3 regions of the Nesterenkonia xinjiangensis genome follow, and region 2 is predicted to be linked to each of the others. Evidence: riboswitches for the same ligand, from Rfam matches in the RefSeq annotation. Region 2 holds a riboswitch; each other region holds the start of a gene.
What was found. Region 2 has a riboswitch for S-adenosylmethionine ahead of HNR09_RS08965 (OsmC family protein). Riboswitches for the same ligand answer to the same signal wherever they lie in the genome.
Positions count from the first base shown of each region.

Region 1: another riboswitch for S-adenosylmethionine. It lies ahead of HNR09_RS11355 (O-acetylhomoserine aminocarboxypropyltransferase/cysteine synthase family protein); the one in region 2 lies ahead of HNR09_RS08965 (OsmC family protein).
Region 3: another riboswitch for S-adenosylmethionine. It lies ahead of HNR09_RS11595 (nitrite/sulfite reductase); the one in region 2 lies ahead of HNR09_RS08965 (OsmC family protein).

Region 1 is NZ_JACCFY010000001.1:2,514,109-2,520,055, forward strand. It holds gene HNR09_RS11350 (right-handed parallel beta-helix repeat-containing protein) at 1-2,409, shown strand, start outside; SAM riboswitch class IV at 2,513-2,629, shown strand; gene HNR09_RS11355 (O-acetylhomoserine aminocarboxypropyltransferase/cysteine synthase family protein) at 2,769-4,157, shown strand; gene metX (homoserine O-acetyltransferase MetX) at 4,247-5,362, shown strand; gene HNR09_RS11365 (SGNH/GDSL hydrolase family protein) at 5,388-5,947, opposite strand, start outside.
Region 2 is NZ_JACCFY010000001.1:1,959,519-1,965,465, reverse strand. It holds gene HNR09_RS08975 (MFS transporter) at 1-110, opposite strand, end outside; gene HNR09_RS08970 (ATP-grasp domain-containing protein) at 248-1,261, opposite strand; gene HNR09_RS08965 (OsmC family protein) at 1,361-1,921, opposite strand; SAM riboswitch class IV at 1,962-2,081, opposite strand; gene HNR09_RS08960 (excinuclease ABC subunit UvrA) at 2,275-4,716, opposite strand; gene HNR09_RS08955 (DUF6596 domain-containing protein) at 4,795-5,947, opposite strand, start outside.
Region 3 is NZ_JACCFY010000001.1:2,567,482-2,573,428, reverse strand. It holds gene HNR09_RS11610 (sulfate adenylyltransferase subunit 1) at 1-419, opposite strand, end outside; gene cysD (sulfate adenylyltransferase subunit CysD) at 419-1,366, opposite strand; gene HNR09_RS11600 (phosphoadenylyl-sulfate reductase) at 1,368-2,102, opposite strand; gene HNR09_RS11595 (nitrite/sulfite reductase) at 2,099-3,820, opposite strand; SAM riboswitch class I at 3,824-3,910, opposite strand; gene HNR09_RS11590 (ABC transporter substrate-binding protein) at 4,129-5,043, opposite strand; gene HNR09_RS11585 (ABC transporter permease) at 5,111-5,773, opposite strand; gene HNR09_RS11580 (ABC transporter permease) at 5,770-5,947, opposite strand, start outside.

The DNA of each region.
Region 1 (5,947 bases), 550 kb from region 2:
CCACCGTCCACCACGTCCATCGACGATCCGCACCACCGCCGAACACTCACGACGCCCGCTGTCCGCGGGACCACCGTCGCGGGTGCCCTGGCCCTGGTGGTGACGCTGCTGGCGCCGTCGTCGGCCTGGGCCGACACTCCCGCAGACGACCCTGCCGAGTCAGGGGGACAGACCGCCGAGGAGCTCGAGTGGCAGGAGATCACCTTCGGGCAGTCCACCGACCTGGACTTCTCCTCCAACGTGATGCCGGAGAAGGTCGGGGTCAACCACGCCGACCCGGACGAGCCGGGCACCATCGACGGCGAAGTCTTCATGGAGAGCCGGGGCGGCAAGCTCGCCCCCGGCCATGACGGACTGACCTTTTACCACGTCACCCTCGACCCGAACGAGCACAACTTCGTGCTCGAGGCCGAGGTCACGGTCCATCAGCTCGGCCCCGAGACCGGCGCGAGCCCCAACGGGCAGGAGGGTGCAGGCCTGATGGTCCGCGACCTCAACGGCGGCCCTCGTCAGGACCCCATGCTGGAGGGTTTCGAAGAGGTTCCGGCCGCCTCGAACTACGCCTCCTCCACAGTGCTGCGCCAGGGACCGGTCGGCATGACCCGCACCGGGGTGACCGAGCCGTGGGGGACTGTCGGATCCGAACGTCGCGCCACGAACCTCGGCGGGCACGGCCTGACGATCGACGAGCCGGTGACCATGCGGCTGGAGCGCACCGACGACTCGTTCGTGATGTCCACGACCTCCACGCATCTGGACGAGCCGGAGACCCACACCCACGAGCTCGACGGGGCGGACTGGGTCCAGGACATCGAGCCCGACCTGATGACCGTGGGGTTCTTCGCCTCACGGAATGTGGCGGTGACCTTCTCCGGGGCCTCACTGACCCTCAGCGACGCCGACACCCAGCCCCGTCCGGAGCAGCCTGAGCCGGTCACCCCGGTCTCCTTCGACCTGCGTGCTCCTGAGCACTCCGGCTCCACCAGCTACCCCTTCGCCGCCTCGGCCGGCCATCCGGGCACCGTGGACGTCGCCGTCGACGGGGAGACGGTGATCTCCGGGGAACCCATCACCGCCGAGGATGAGCTCACCGCGCAGCTTGACCTCCCGGAGGGCACCAGCACGGTCAGCTCGACCTATCACCCTGCGGAGGGCCCCGACCTGACTCCGATCACCCGCAGCGTCGAGGTCACCGTCCGGGAGTTCCACGACGCCCCGCTGATGGTCTCGCCCGACGGCACGCCGGACGGGGAGGGGACGGAGCAGAGCCCTCTGGACGTGCACACGGCGGTCCAGCACGTGCTGCCCGGTCAGACGGTGGAGCTGCTGGAGGGCGAATACCAGCCCGAGAGCACCATCTCGCTCAGCCCGGCCTACTCCGGCACCGTGGAGGAGCCCAAGACCCTCACCGCCGCCGAGGGCGCACAGGTCATCGTGGACGGCCGGTCCGCGCTGCAGCAGATCATCCGGCTCGACGCCGACCACTGGGTCGTCTCCGACCTGGAGCTCACCCGCTCGGCCGGCAACGGGCTGCGCTCCTCGGGATCGCACAACGTCGTCGACTCGATGATCTTCAGCCACAACGGCAACTCCGGCTTCCAGCTCTCCGGCGGCGGAGCCCCGGAGGACTGGCCCGCCGAGAACCTCATCGTGGACTCCGAGGCCCATGACAACCGGGACCCGGCTGACATCAACGCGGACGGCTTCGCGGCCAAGCTCGGGGTCGGCCCGGGCAATGTGTTCCGCGGCAACGTGGCCCACCACAACATCGACGACGGCTGGGACCTCTACAACCGCACGAACGAGGGCCCCAACTTCCCCATCACGATGGAGGGCAACATCGCCCACCACAACGGGCAGCTCTCCGACGGGTACAACGCCGGCTCCGGCATCGGCACCGGATTCAAGGTGGGCGGAGAGGGGCTTCCCGTGGACCATGTGCTCACCGGAAACCTGGCGTACGCGAACAACCTCGACGGCTTCTCCGACAACTTCAACCCTGGCCGGCTGACGCTGACCAACAACACCGCGGTGGACAACGTGCGGTACAACTACATCTTCCGCACCAACCCGTACTTCGAGCCGGAGGACCAGGGGATCTTCCGCAGCAACCTCTCAGTGCACTCCGGGGGCGACGGCCGGGCGGATCAGATCGCCGGAGACGTCGATTCCAGCAACGTCCTCTTCGACGGAAGCCGTTCACAGGCCGAGGGCGGCAAACGGCTGGTCCTGCCGCGGGATCTGGTCTCCATCGTCCCGCCCGGGGAGTATGAGCGGGACGAGGACGGTTCGCTGATCTGGGGTGACTTCGCGAAGCCGACCTTCCGTTCCATCCTGGTCGACGGCGGCGACGACGGCGGCCCCATCGGCGCGGTGGAGCCCGCGCCGCATCCGGGAGGGCGGGGCTGACAGAGTGCTGGGGCGTGCCGGGGTGCGGGGTGATCCGCGCCGACGGTGACATGCGAGGACACAGACTTGCCGGATCGTGGGGATCAGGGCACACTATGGGGCAGGTCAAGAGTGCCAGCGTCAAACCCCGGTTTGCTGGCCGGCAACCCTCCAGTTCGCGGTGGGGTGCCCCGGGTGACGACCAGGCCCTGCCGCCCATGCGGTGGGGCAAGCGCGGGCCATCACACATCACAGTGCGGCCCACCACCATGTCCTTCGCGACAGGGCCGCCACGCGGTGCAGTCTCTCGGGTCTTCGTGCCCGGAGTCTCTCCGATGCCGGTCCTGGCCACGCGACCGCATTGAACGGAGACACGTCCCATGACGACCACAGAGACCCCCAAGGCCCCTCGATTCGAGACTCAGCAGATCCACGCCGGTGCATTCCCGGACCCGGTGACCGGCGCCCGGGCGCTGCCGATCCAGCAGACCACCTCCTTCGTCTTCCCGAGCACCGAGGCCGCGGCCAAGCGGTTCGGCCTCGAGGAGCTCGGGCCGATCTACTCGCGGCTGACCAACCCCACCCTCGAGGCGGTGGAGAACAAGATCGCCGCACTCGAGGGTGGTGTCGGTGCGCTGCTGGTCTCCTCCGGCCAGGCGGCCGCCACCCTGGCGCTGCTGAACATCGTCGAGACAGGCGGGCACATCGTCGCCTCGCCCTCCCTGTACGGCGGCACCCAGAACCTGTTCAAGCACACCCTGCCCAAGCTCGGGGTGGAGGTCACCTTCGTGGAGGACCCGGATGACACCGAGTCCTGGAGGGCCGCGATCCGGGAGAACACCGGGGCCTTCTTCGGTGAGGTCGTGGCGAACCCGCGCGGAGACGTCCTCGACCTCGAGGCCGTCGCGGCGGTGGCCCACGAGCATGGTGCCCCGCTGGTCGTGGACAACACGCTGACCAGCCCCTATCTCATCCGCCCGATCGAGCACGGAGCCGACGTCGTCATCCACTCGGCCACCAAGTTCCTCGGCGGGCACGGCACCGCGATCGCCGGGGTGATCGTCGACTCCGGCGGCTTCGACTACACCCGGTACCCGGACAGGTTCCCCGGCTTCAACACCCCGGACGAGAGCTACCACGGCCTCGTCTACGGCCGGGACCTCGGTGCCGACGGCGTCTTTGGGGTCAACCTGTCCTACATCCTCAAGGCACGGGTGCAGCTGCTCCGTGACCTCGGCCCCTCCCTCTCGCCGCACAACGCCTTCGAGATCAACCTGGGCCTGGAGACCCTGAGCCTGCGCGTGGAGCGTCACGTGCAGAACGCTCAGCGGGTGGCTGAGTACCTGGAGGCGCACCCGGCGGTCAAGCGGGTCAGCTACCCGGGCCTGGCCTCGAGCCCTTGGTTCGAACAGGCGCAGCGGTACCTGCCCAAGGGAGTGGGCTCCGTGCTGGCCTTCGAAGTCGACGGGGGCGCCCCGGCCGGCCAGGCCGTGGCCGACGCCCTGGAGCTGCATTCTCTGGTGGCCAACGTCGGGGATGTCCGTTCCCTGGTGATCCACCCTGCCTCGACGACCCACCGCCAGCTGACCGAGGACGAGCAGCGTGCGGCCGGCGTCGTGCCTGGTCTGGTGCGTCTCTCGGTGGGGCTGGAGCACATCGAGGACATCCTCGCCGACCTCGAGCAGGCCCTGGCCAAGGCCGTCCCGGCCGGTGCCGACGGTCCGCAGAGTGAGAAAACGCCGGCCTCCGAGCCTGCTCCGGTGGGCTGAGGCTAACCTGAGAGACCACTGCGTCTCATCCACACCCGCCTGACCGTCATCGCCCAGCCGACCCGGACCGACACAGGAGTTCCCGCCCCATGACCGCCCAGGTGCTCACCGCGACACCGCGTCCCGCCGGTGCGCTCGCCATCGTCGACGTCGGCGAGCACACCTTCGAGACCGGAGGCACCCTGCCGCAGGTGCAGCTGGCCTACGAGACCTGGGGGACGCTCAACGAGGCACGGGACAACGCGATCCTGGTCGCGCACGCCCTCACCGGTGACACCCACGTCGCCGCCACCGACGCCGACCCGGCGCCGGGCTGGTGGGAGGGTCTGCTGGGGCCGGGGCGACCCATCGACACCACACAGTGGTTCGTGGTCGCCCCGGCGATGGTCGGCGGATGCTACGGGTCCACCGGGCCGGCCTCGCCGGATCTGGAGGGCCGCCCCTGGGGCTCGCGCTTCCCCTTCACCACCATCCGGGACTCCGTCGAGCTGGAGGCCCGGCTGGCCGATCACCTCGGGATCGCACAGTTCCGCACGGTCATCGGTGGATCCATGGGCGGGGCACGCGCTCTGGAGTGGGCGGCCACCTTCCCGGACCGGGTGCGAGGTGTGGCGGTCTACGCCTGCGGCGCCGCGTCCACCGCCGAGCAGATAGCCTTCGGCCAAGCGCAGATCAAGGCCATCGAGAACGACCCGCACTTCGCCGGCGGAGACTACTACGGCGGTCCGGCTCCTGAGGAAGGGCTCGGGCTGGCGCGGCGCATCGCCCACATCACCTACCGCACCGAGTATGAGCTCGGGGTCCGGTTTCAGAGGGAGCCGCAGGGCCAGGAGGATCCCTTCGCCTGGGCCGCCCGTCGGCGAGGCCGCTATCAGGTGGAGTCCTACCTGGACCACCAGGCCCGCAAGCTCGTGGGCCGCTTCGATCCCAACGCCTACATCGTCCTCACCGAGGCGCTGATGAGCCACGACGTCGGCCGCGGTCGCGGCGGCGTCGCCGCGGCGCTCTCCCAGGTCACCGCCACGCCGTTCATCGCCGCCGTGGAGTCGGACCGGCTGTACCTGCCTGAGCAGTCCCGTGAGCTGGCGCAGCTGCTGCCCGGAGAGCCCGAGGTGCACATGATCGCCTCACCGATCGGTCACGACGGATTCCTCACCAGCCCGGAGCAGCTGGCCGCAGAGATGCGGGAGACGCTGGGTCTATGATCCTTCGCGCCTGAACCGAGGCGTGTCACTTCTCGGCGCCCGAGGTCCCCGGCGGCATCGACCCGCCGAACAGCGGCTCGAAGGTGGGGCGCTTGGCGGTCACCCCGTCGCCGGAGGAGCGACCGCGCAGCCGCCGCACGACCCACGGGAACAGGTGGTGACGGGCCCAGACGACGTCGTCGCCCCGGGCCTCCCGCCAGCTGCGCTCGGGCACCGGGCGCGGAGCCAGCGGCTCCAGGTCATGGGCGACGTTGAGGGTGTCCAGCACCATCGTGGCGATCGTGTGATGCCCCAGCGGGGAGAAGTGCAGCCGGTCTTCGTCCCACATGGCCGGATGCGCCAGCTCGCGCAGCGCCCACATGTCGGCCACCAGGGCATCATGCCGGGCGGCGACGGTGCGCACGTTCTCGTTGTAGATGGCGACCTTGCCACGGATGGAGCCCACCACCGGGGTCTCGCGCACGTCGGGGCCGTTGAACAGCACCACGGTGGCGCCGGTGGTGGAGAGGATCTGGACCATGGTGTCCAGGGTCCGGGCGGTCTCGTCCGGGTCGCCCCCTGGCCGGATGACGTCGTTGCCGCCGG
Region 2 (5,947 bases):
AGCGCCACGGGGAAGTACGACGGGCCGGCCGCACGGAACAGGCTGGGGCCGTCATCGTGGAGCCCTGGGCGGGGCCCGTCCTGGCGGTCGGATTCGAGAGTTGTCATCATCACGCACCTCCTGCAGCGCACTCACTGATGCAGTGCCGCCTTGGCGCGCTGCTCGACGAGCGCCACCAGGTAGATACACAACTTGACGGAAATTGCCGGACCGGACGGTGTGAGGCCGTCCAGGCCAGCAGGACAGTCTACACGGTACGACGGCGGGCCGGAGAGTCGGGGTACATGCCCGAGAGAAGCGCGCCCGCGGCGTCGCGTGGCTTCCCGATCCAGGGAAAATGGTGGCCGGAGAGCATCGGACTGGAGTTGACCTCAAGCACGCGAGGGGCGTCCCCTTCGCCGTCGCGGGGCAGCAGCATGTCGAGCCCCACCAGTCGGAGGCCCGGGATCGCCCGCACGACCTTCTCCGCCATGTCGACCTCCTCTGCAGTCAGGTCATCAGTGGCGTCCATGGCGTCACCCCCACTGTGGATGTTCGAGTTGCGGCGGATCCAGACTCGCTGGCCCTCCGCAGGGACCATGCTCTCCGTGAACCCCTGCTCAGCCATCACCGACCGGCTGATGTCATCCAGCGGAACGTCCCAATGCACCGGGTTCTCCAACACCGCACGGGCGATGTTCTTGTGCGCCACGAGGTCGGCCACCGTGTGTTCCCCGTCACCGTCGACATGAGCCGGGATGCGTCGCGTGGCGGCCACCACCTTGCCATGCACCAGGAGCACACGGTGCTCCACGCCGGGCACGAACTCCTCCACCAGTACGCCCTCCGCAGCTGCGCCGACGGCGCTGAACGCCTCGCGGAAGGCGGCGCGGTCACGAAGGTCCAGGTGGACCTGCTCGCCTTCGCCTCCGTCGCTGGGCTTGATGACCACCGGCAGGCGGGGCTCGGCCCATTGCCAGGCCAGCTCAACATCCCTGGCTGAGAACACGGCGTTGTGCGGCGCCGGGACATCGTAGGTGCGGAGCAGACGGCTCGCGACGTCCTTGTGCAACGTGCAGCGGCGGGCCAGCGAGTTGTTGATGTTGGACCGGGCGGCGTCGAACCAGATGCGCCGGCCCTTCCACCGCATGGTCAGTCTGCTCTTCTCATCCGGCGCGATCTCAATGTCCCGGGCGAGAGCCTCCTGGGCGATGAGTGCATTGGTCAGACCGTGGGCGATGCCCAGAGACTTCAGGTGCTTACGAGTGGATGTGAGGTCCATGTGCTTCTTCCGGTCCGGCGTTCACAGGGCAGCCCCACGGGTGGAGTGACGCGGGCTCTTTGCCGACTCTACTGTCCCTGGTCCGCAGGGATGTGTTGCTCAGGAGGCGGAGGAGGAGACCTGCACCTGGACCGGCACCGGGTTGCGGAAGATGTCCATCACCGGGCAGTGCTCGTCCACAGTCCGCTGCAGCTCCACATAGCGTTCTGAGCTCTCCGGGCCGGTGAGCGAGACCTTCAGCCGGACCTCGGAGAACCCAGGCCGGACCTCGTCGGCTCCTCCGAGGAGACCTCGGACGTCGAGGTCACCCTCGGCCTCGATGCTGATGTCCTCCAGCTCGATCCCCAACTGCTGGGCGTAGAGCCGGTAGATCACGACCTGGCAGGAGATGAGCCCGGCCAGGGCGGCCTCCACCGGGCTGGTGCCGGCATCGTCGCCGGCGAGCGCGGCCGGCTCGTCGAGGACGAACTCATGCCGCCCGGAGGTGATCCGGGTGGCGACCGATCCGATGCCCTCCCCACGGGCGCGGAACACCAGCCCCGCGTGTGCCGGGTCCTGGTCGATGCGGCTGCTCCAGTCGCGTCCGGCCTTCTCCAGGCGCTGGGCGCGATCCTGGGCCTCCTGCTGCGTGTCGGTGTCGATGCTGGCGTACTGAGTCATGCGCTGGCCTCTCGATCTGCCTCGCGCCGCATCCGCCGCGGCGCTCTCCTGACGCCGGCCGGGGACCCGGCGGCGTCGAATCGTCCCCTGGGGGCACCCCGGTGCAGAGTGAGGGTTGCCGCCCCGCCGGCCAGGTCCGTGATGGCGGGTGCTCGTGATTCCTTCTCGAGCATCTCTGCCGCCGCGCCCCGGTGCAACGGTGATGTCACAGGGCGTCATCGGCCGCGGCTTCCGATGCATCGATTGGGCGATGTGATCGCTTTTGGACGCCGATTCGGGCCTCAGAAGCGTGCAAATCGCCCAATCGATGAAGTGGACGGGCTGGGGCACCTGGCGGCGGGCGGCGGAAGTCGTCAGGTCCCCACGTAGGCGGCCAGGTGCTGCCCGGTCAGCGTGGCCCCGGCCCCGCGAGCCGACTCCACCAGCTCCGCGGGCGTCCCCTCGAAGACCACCCGGCCGCCGTCGTGACCGGCCCCGGGGCCCAGATCGATGATCCAGTCCGCGTGGGCCATCACCGCCTGATGATGCTCGATCACGATCACCGTGCGGCCGGCGTCCACCAGCCGGTCCAGCAGCCGCAGCAGCTGCTCCACGTCGGCCAGGTGCAGGCCGGTGGTGGGCTCGTCCAGGATGAAGGTGCCGCCGTCGTCGCCAATGTGGACCGCGAGCTTGAGTCGCTGCCGCTCTCCTCCGGAGAGTGAGTTCAGCGGCTGCCCCACGGTCAGGTACCCCAGCCCGACGTCGGAGAGTCGCTGCAGGATCTTCCCCGCCGCGGGGATCCGGGACTCTCCCGCAGAGAAGAACTCCAGGGCCTCGTCCACGGAGAGGTGCAGCACTTCGCTGATGTTCTTCCCGCCCAGAGTGAAGTCCAGCACCGCGGCCTGGAACCGGCGGCCCTCGCACTCCTCGCAGGGCGTCTCCACCGTCTCCATCACGCCCAGCTCAGTGAAGACCACCCCGGCACCCTTGCAGGTGGGGCAGGCACCCTCGGAGTTCGCGCTGAACAGCGCGGGCTTGACCCCGTTGGCCTTCGCGAAGGCCTTCCGGATGGGGTCCAGCAGCCCTGTGTAGGTGGCCGGGTTGGAGCGTCGCGACCCCTTGATCCCGGCCTGGTCCACCACCACGACGCCGTCCAGCCCGGCGACGTTGCCGTGGATCAGCGAGGTCTTCCCCGACCCGGCCACCCCGGTGACCACGGTGAGCACGCCGGTGGGGATGTCGACATCGACCCCGGTGAGGTTGTTCTGCGTCGCCCCGCGGACCTCGATGACGCCGTCACGCGTCCGCCCGGCCTCCTTGAGGCGGGCGCGGTCGTCGAAGTGGTTCCCGGTCAGGGTCCCGGCGGTGCGCAGCCCGGCGAGATCGCCGGCGTAGACCACCTCCCCGCCCCCGGAACCGGCCAGCGGGCCGAGGTCGATGATGTGGTCCGCCACCGCGATCGTCTCGGGCTTGTGCTCCACCACCAGGACCGTGTTTCCCTTGTCCCGCAGGCGCAGCAGCAGGTCGTTCATTCGAGCGATGTCGTGCGGGTGCAGCCCGATGGTGGGCTCGTCGAAGACGTAGGTGACATCGGTCAGCGCCGATCCCAAGTGTCGGATCATCTTGGTGCGTTGGGCCTCACCCCCGGAGAGCGTGCCGGCGGGCCGATCCAGGCTCAGATAGCCCAGCCCGATCTCCACGAAGGAGTCCAGGGTCTCCCCCAGGGTGGTCAGCAGCGGACCGACGGAGGGCTCCTCGAGCCCGCGGACCCAGGCGGCGAGGTCGGAGATCTGCATGGCGCAGGCCTCGGCGATGCTGATCCCGGCGATCTTCGAGGAGCGGGCCGCAGCAGTGAGCCGGGTGCCCTCGCACTCGGGGCAGGGGGTGAAGGTGACCACCCGGTCCACGAAGCGGCGGATGTGGGGCTGCATCGCCTCACGGTCCTTGGACAGCATCGACTTCCGGATCTTGGGGATCAGCCCCTCATAGGTGAGGTTGATCCCCTCGACCTTGATCTTGATCGGCTCCTGGTGGAGCAGGATCTCCTGCTCCTCCGCAGTGTATTCACGGATCGGCTTGTCGAGATCGAGCCCGCTGCCGCGGAAGAGCCGTCCCTGCCAGCCGTCCATGCTGAACCCCGGGACCGTGAGCGCACCCTCGGAGAGTGACTTCGTGTCGTCATAGAGAGCGGTGAGGTCGAAGTCGCTGACCGTGCCCCTCCCCTCGCACGTCGGACACATCCCGCCGGTGATGGTGAAGTCCCGGCGCTCCTTGACCTTCTTGCCGTCCTTCTCGAAAGTCACCGCCCCGGCGCCGCTGATCGAGGCCACGTTGAAGGAGAAGGCCTGTGGCGAGCCGATGTGCGGCTCCCCGAGTCGGCTGAACAGGATCCGCAGCATCGTGTTCGCGTCGGTGGCGGTGCCGACGGTGGACCGCGGATTCGCCCCCATGCGCTCCTGGTCCACGATGATCGCCGTGGTCAGCCCGGCGAGGTGGTCGACGTCCGGGCGCCCCTGGCTGGGCATGAAGCCCTGCAGGAACGCACTGTAGGTCTCGTTGATCATCCTGCGGGACTCGGCGGCGATCGTGCCGAAGACCAGCGAACTCTTCCCGGAGCCGGAGACCCCGGTGAAGACGGTCAGCCGTCGTTTGGGGATCTCCACGCTGATGTCCCGCAGGTTGTTCTCCCGGGCGCCGGTGACGCGGATGAGGTCATGGGCGTCGGCGGGCGGGAGGCCGACGTCGTCGTCGATGCCGGCTGGGCGGGCGGCATCGCCGGCGCGGGAGGGCTGATCGGTGGAGGTCGACGTCGTCATGGGGTCTCCTGGGCAGTGGGGCACGAGCGAGCGAGGCGGAGTCGCCTCACAGCGCCCGCGAGGCAGGTGCCATGGAGTCTAGTGCGGGCCGGTGACGTCTCCGCCAGATCCGGGGGCCCGCCCCAGCGCAGTGTTGAGCCGGGCGGCCTGCCGCATCAGGTGGTTCCGCTCCGGCAGGCTCGCCGCCCTCTCCGCGGCCTCGGCGTACAGCCGGGCGGCACTCACCCGATCCCCGGCACGCTCATGCAGGTGGGCAGCGGCGGCGGCATGGCGGGGAAGGGCGGCGTCCAGCTCCCCGAGCGCCTCCAGCCCGGCCCAAGGATCGGCGGCCTCCCCCAGGGCGACCGCCCGATTGAGCCGGGCGATCGGGCTGTCCGTCAGCCGGACCAGTTCGTCGTACCACTCGACAATCTGGACCCAGTCCGTCTCCTCCACACTCTGCGCGTCGGCGTGGAGCGCCGCGATCGCGGCCTGCGCCTGGAACTCGCCGAGCCGGTCCGCTGCGAGCGCCGCCTGCAGGATCGCCACCCCATGGGCGATCATCTCGGTGTCCCACAGGGACCGGTCCTGGTCGCGCAGCGGCACCAGAGCGCCGTCGGCGGTGGTGCGCGCCGGGCGTCGGGCGTGGTGGAGCAGCATCAGGGCCAGCAGCCCGTCGGCCTCCTCCGACTCGACGACGGCGGCGAGCTGCCGGGCCAGCCGGATGGCCTCGGCCGCGAGGTCGACGTCGCCGGAGTACCCCTCGTTGAAGACCAAGTACAGCACCCGCAGCACGTGGGTGACGTCTCCGGGCTGGTCGAATCGGACACCGGCGAGGGTGCGCTTGGCGCGGCTGATGCGCTGGGCCATCGTCGCCTCCGGCACCAGGTAGGCCGCGGCGATCTGCCGGGTGGTGAGTCCGCCGACGGCACGCAGCGTCAGGGCCACCGCCGAGGCTGGGGACAAGGCGGGGTGCGCGCACAGGAAGTACAGCTGGAGGGTGTCGTCACCGGCGCCCGCGCCGTCCACGGCCTGCTCCTCGCCGGCACGCCCTTCCCGGCGACGTCGCGCCTCCTCGGACCGGACGGCGTCCACGAAGCGACGCCATGCCGCCGTGATGAGCCACCCGGCCGGGTCCCGGGGCGGGTCCTGGGCCCACACCCGGAGGGCCTCCACCAGGGCGTCCTGCACGGCGTCCTCGGCCGCCGCGAAGTCCGCCCCACGGCGGACGAGGACACCGATGACCTGAGGG
Region 3 (5,947 bases), 610 kb from region 2:
ACCCTCAGCAGGTGCGCCACCGCCAGGTGGCGACGGGTCTGCTCGACCACGCCGTGGCGGACGTCGACCAGCAGCACCACCGCATCCGCAGTGGAGGTGCCGGTGACCGTGTTGCGCGTGTACTGCACGTGCCCGGGGCAGTCGGCGAGCACGAAGCTGCGCCGATCCGTGGCGAAGTAGCGGTAGGCCACGTCGATGGTGATCCCCTGCTCGCGCTCGGCGCGCAGACCGTCGGTGAGCAGGGCGAGGTCCAGCTCCGCGCCGTCTTCGCCGAAGCCGCGATCCTTGGAGGAGCGGGCGACGGCGTCGAGCTGATCGGAGAGGATGGCCTGGGCGTCGTGGAGCAGGCGGCCCACCAGGGTGGACTTGCCGTCGTCGACGCTGCCGGCGGTGGCCAGCCTGAACAGTGTGGCGGTCATCAGAAGTATCCGTCCTTCTTGCGGTCCTCCATGGCAGCTTCGGAGAGCCGGTCGTCAGCGCGGGTCGCGCCACGTTCGGTGATGGTGGCGGCGGCGACCTCGCGCAGCACGGCGGCGTTGTCCGCGGCATCGGAGAGCACCGCCCCGGTGCAGGACATGTCCCCCACTGTCCGGTAGCGCACGCGCAGCTGCTCCGTGGGCTCCTCAGGGGTGGGCAGGCTGTGCGGCCCCACGGCCCGGATCATGCCGTCGCGGTGGAAGACCTCGCGCTCATGGGCGTAGTACAGCGGGGGCAGCTCGATCTCCTCGGCGGCGATATAGCGCCACACGTCCAACTCGGTCCAGTTGCTGATCGGGAAAGCCCGCACGTGCTGGCCCGGGCGGTGGCGTCCGTTGTAGAGGTTCCACAGCTCGGGGCGCTGGCTGCGCGGGTCCCACTGGCCGAACTCGTCACGCAGCGAGAGGATGCGCTCCTTGGCCCGGGCGCGGTCCTCGTCCCGGCGGGCGCCGCCGAAGACGGCGTCGAAGCGGTGCTGGGCGATGGTGCGCAGCAGCGGCACGGTCTGCAGCGGGTTGCGGGTGCCGTCAGCACGTTCTGCCAGCTCCCCGGAGTCGATGAGCTCCTGGACGCTGCCGACCACCAGCTTCAGGCCGAGCCGCTCCACGGTGCGGTCCCGGAAGTCCAGGACCTCCTCGAAGTTATGGCCCGTGTCGATGTGCACCACGGGGAACGGGATCTTCCCGGGCCAGAAGGCCTTGGCGGCCAGGTGCAGCATCACCACCGAGTCCTTGCCTCCGGAGAAGAGCATGGCGGGGCGGTCGAACTCGGCGACGACCTCGCGGATGATGTGGATGGACTCGGCCTCCAGCCGGGCCAGGGCGGACTGGCCGGTGAGGTCGACGACGTCGGCGGCCCGCTGGGCGGGTGCGGCGGTGGCGGTGCTCATCTCAGGCTCCTGTGGCGGTGGTGGTGTGGATGCCGCATTCGACCTTCCCGCTGCCGGCCCAGCGGCCGGCTCGGGGGTCCTCGCCCGCGGCGACCGGGCGGGTGCAGGGACGGCAGCCGATGGAGGGGTAGCCGTTCTGCAGCAGCAGGTTCACCGGGAGGTCGTGACGGTTCGAGTGGTCGACGAGGTCGTCGAAGGTCCAGGCGGCGACCGGATTGACCTTGATCAGCCCGTGCAGCTCGTCGAAGGTGATCAGCGGGGTGTCCACGCGGGTGGGCGCCTCGTCACGGCGCACTCCGGTGAACCAGAGCCTGTACCCGCTCAGCGCCTCCCCGAGGGGCTCCATCTTCCGCATCCGGCAGCAGGCAGCGGGGTCCCGGCTGAACAGGTCCTTGCCGTGCTCGACGTCCTGCTCCGCCACGGTCAGCCGCGGAGTCACGTCGACGACGTTGACGTCCAGCCGGCGGGCGACCTCGTCACGGGCGGCGATGGTCTCACTGAAGTGGTAGCCGGTCTCGAGGAACAGCACATCCACCCCGGGCAGCTGCTCGGCGACCAGCGCCGGCAGCACCGCGTCGGCCATGGAGCAGGCGACGGCGACGTCGGCGGTCGCGACGTTCCGAGCCACCCAGCCGATGATCTGCTCGGCAGGGGCGTTCCAGCCGAGCTCCTCGGCGCCGGCGGCGGCCAGCGCCCGCAGCTGCTGGCCGGTCTGGGGGTCAGTCGTGGCCGTCATACCGGCTCGACCTCCTTCTGCAGCTCGGACTCGTCCACGCGGTGGCTCCATCGGGCGAAGGTCTCGCCCGTCTGGCGTCCTGCGAGATAGCGGCGCACCAGCAGCTCCACATAGTCGACAAGCTCCTCGGCGGTGACCTTCAGTCCGCGCACGGTGCGCCCCAGGCCAGCCTCGTCACGGTCCACGAAGGTGAGGCCTCCGCCGAGATGGACCTGGAACCCCGGGCTCGTGCCGCCGTCGCCGTCGGGCAGCAGCTGGCCCTTGAGCCCGATGTCTGCGGTCTGGATGCGGGCGCAGGAGTTGGGGCAGCCGTTGATGTGCAGGGTCAGCCGCACCGGCATCTGGTCGGCGACGTCGGCCAGGCGCTCCTCCAGGGCGTCGATGGTCCGAGCCGCGGTGGTCTTGGTCTCCACGATGGCCAGCTTGCAGAACTCGATGCCGGTGCAGGCGATGGTGGAGCGGCGGAAGACGCTCGGCCGGGGGTCCAGCCCCAGGTCAGCCAGCGCGGCGGAGGCGGCCTCGACCTCCTCCTCCGGGATGTCGAGGACCACCAGCTTCTGATGGGGGGTGGTGCGCAGCCGGTGGGAGCCGTGCTTCTCGAGCAGATCGGCCAGCTGGACCAGCAGCGTGCCGGAGACCCGACCCACCGTGGGGGTGATCCCGATGTAGAACTTCCCGTCCTTCTGCCGGTGGACGCCCACGTGGTCTCCCGGGGTGTCCGGGGCGGCGGGCGCCGGGCCGTCGGTGAGACGCCGGCCGAGGTACTCGTCCTCGATGATCCGACGGAACTTCTCAGGACCCCATTCGGCCAGCAGGAACTTCAGCCGGGCCTTGTTCCGCAGCCGACGGAAACCGTAGTCGCGGAAGGTCTGGGTGACGGCGTGCCAGACCTCGGCGGCCTCCTCCTGCCGGACGAAGACCCCCAGCCGCTCGGCCAGCCGGGCATTGGTGGAGAGTCCGCCCCCGACCCACAGGTCGTAGCCGGGGCCGTGGTCGGGGTGCACGACGCCGACCAGCGCGAAGTCGTTGATCTCATGGACGACGTCCTGGGAGGGGTGGCCGGTGATGGCCGACTTGTACTTGCGCGGCAGGTTCGCCAGCTCCGGGTCTCCGATGTAGAGCTGTGCGATCTCCTGGATGACCGGGGTGGGATCGATGATCTCGTCGGCGGCGATGCCGGCCACAGGGGAACCGAGGATCACCCGCGGGGTGTCCCCGCAGGCCTCGGTGGTGCCCAGGCCGACGGATTCGAGACGGCGCCAGATCTCCGGGACGTCCTCCACCCCGACCCAGTGCAGCTGGATGTTCTGCCGGTCGGTGACGTCGGCGGTGTCCCGGGCGAACTCCCGGGAGATCTCCCCGATGACTCGCAGCTGCTCGGTGCTCAGCGCGCCGCCGTCTATGCGCACCCGGAGCATGAAGTACTTGTCATCCACTTCTTCGGGCGGCAGCGAGTTGTGCGCGCCTGCCGGCACTCCCGGGCGACGCTGGGTGTAGAGACCCCACCAGCGGAAGCGGCCGCGCAGGTCGTCCTGGTCGATGGAGTCGAAGCCCTGCTTCGAGTAGATCGTCTCGATGCGCTCGCGGACGTTCAATCCGTTGTCGGCCTGTTTGAACTCTTCGTTGTGGTTCAGCGGCTCGGTGCCATCGATCTTCCACTGTCCGTTCGGGCGCTTCTGCGGCCGGCGAGTGGACACGGCAGACACATCGGTGCTCATGCTCCTCCATCGGTTCTGGCGTGAGCACCCGGCTCTCCCGGGTTGCTGCGGCGTCGTGGAGCCAGATCTCTCGGCCGCTCTGGATGGTCGGTGGTGAGCACCACGCTACTGCACGTCAGGGCACAGGAGAAGATAAGACGTCATATGCCGTCATCTATGTTCATGTGTTCATTCAGGATTGCGCGGTGGTCGCGACGGAGCCGCGGACGCGCTGCCGATCCCGTCGAGTGGGGGATTCGCTACCGCTTTCAGGCGACATCGGCGCCATAGCGGCACTGGATCCCCCACTCGATGAGAGGCGGAGGTGCTCAGGCGTCGTCGAGCCCCTGCTCCTCGAGCCACTGGGTGGCGACGTCCGCGGCCGCGGCCTGGTCATCGACGCTGACGGCGTTGAGTCCGTTGAGCTCCTCCTGGGTCAGCTCCGCGTTGACCTCCTCGATCAGCGCCGCCGCCTCCTCATCCACGGCCTCCGAGACCAGGGGGACGATGTTCTGGGGAAGCACCAGATCCTCCGGGTCCTCCAGCATGACCAGGTCATTGGCCTCGATGGCGGGATCGGCGCTGTAGATGTCGGCCACCTGCACGTCCCCGTCCAGCAGCGCCTGCACGGTCAACGGCCCGCCGGAGTCCTCCACCGGCACCAGGGTGACCTCCACCCCGTAGACCTCCTGGAGGCCGTCCGGCCCGTAGGGACGGGTCTCGAACTCGGAGTTCGCCGCGATCCGCAGCTCCTCCTCGACCCCGGCCAGATCCCCCACGCTGCTGAGCCCGTTCTCCTGGGCGAAATCCTCGGTGACCACGAAGCTGTCCTGATCGGTGGCCTCGGCAGGCGCCAGCGCGGTGATCCCCTCCGGCAGGCCCTCCTCGAGACCGCTCAGGATGCTCTCCAGGTCCGCGGCCTCCGACTCCGGATCCACATACTGCAGCAGGTTCCCGGCGTACTCGGGGAAGACGTCGATGTCCCCGGCCTCCAGCTCCGGCATGTAGACCTCCCGCTGGCCGATGTCGAACTGCCGGTCCACCTCGTGGCCGGCCGCCTCCAGGCGCTGGGCGTACAGCTCCGCGATGATCGTGTTCGAGTAGTACTGCTGGGAGCCGACGACGATCGGGCCCCCTTCTCCCCCGCCGTCGTCGCCACCCCCGCCCTCCGCCAGCGGATCATCCGCTGCACAGGCGGTCAGACCGAGAGCGGCCACGCCGCCCAGGGAGAGGGCGAGACGCATACGAACGGCCCGGGGGCCGGAAGATTCACTGATGGGGCAGGGCACGGGGACCATCCTCTCCTGAGGCTCAGACGATCCCGGGGATCCTCCTGAGCGTCCGCTGGGCGATGACGAACATGGCGTCGACCAGGACCGCCACGGCGATGACCATGAGCGACGCTCCCAGCATCATGGCATAGTCATGGTTGCGCAGGCCCAGGAACAGCGGCCGCCCCAAGCCCCCGGCACCCACGTAGGCGGCCAGCGTGGCTGTGGCGATGACCTGGAGCGTCGCCAGGCGAATGCCGCCGAGGATCATCCTCAGCCCCAGCGGCACCTCGACCGTGGTCAGCACCTGCCAGGGACTCAGCCCCTGTGCGCGGGCCGCGTCGACCACCCGCCGATCCACTGCTTCCACGCCGGAGTATGCCCCTGCGATGATCGAGGGCACCGCGAGCACCACGAAGGCGATCATCGGGGCTGTGAGTCCGATGCCCACCGCCAGTGCGGCCAGCGTGATCAGCCCCAGAGTGGGCAGCGCGCGTGCGGCTCCGGTGGAGAGCACCGCCACGGCACGCCCCCGGCCCGTATGGCCGATGATCAGGCCCGCCGGCAGAGCCACCAGCACCGAGAGTCCGACCGCGATCAGGGTGTACCAGAGGTGTTCGGCCGTGCGCGCCCCGAGCCCGCCGGGACCGGTCCAGGCTTCGGCGCTGAGCACCCAGTGGAGCGCTTCGACGAGCTGGTTCATGCCGCACCTGCCCGGATCCGGGGGCGCTGCCAGGGCATGATCCACCGACCCAGCGCCACCAGCAGCAGGTCCACGACGACGGCGAGCAGCACCGTCATCACGATGCCCGCCACGATCGAGGGCACGATGCCGCGCTGAAACCCGTCGGTGAACAACGATCCGAGGCTGGTCACC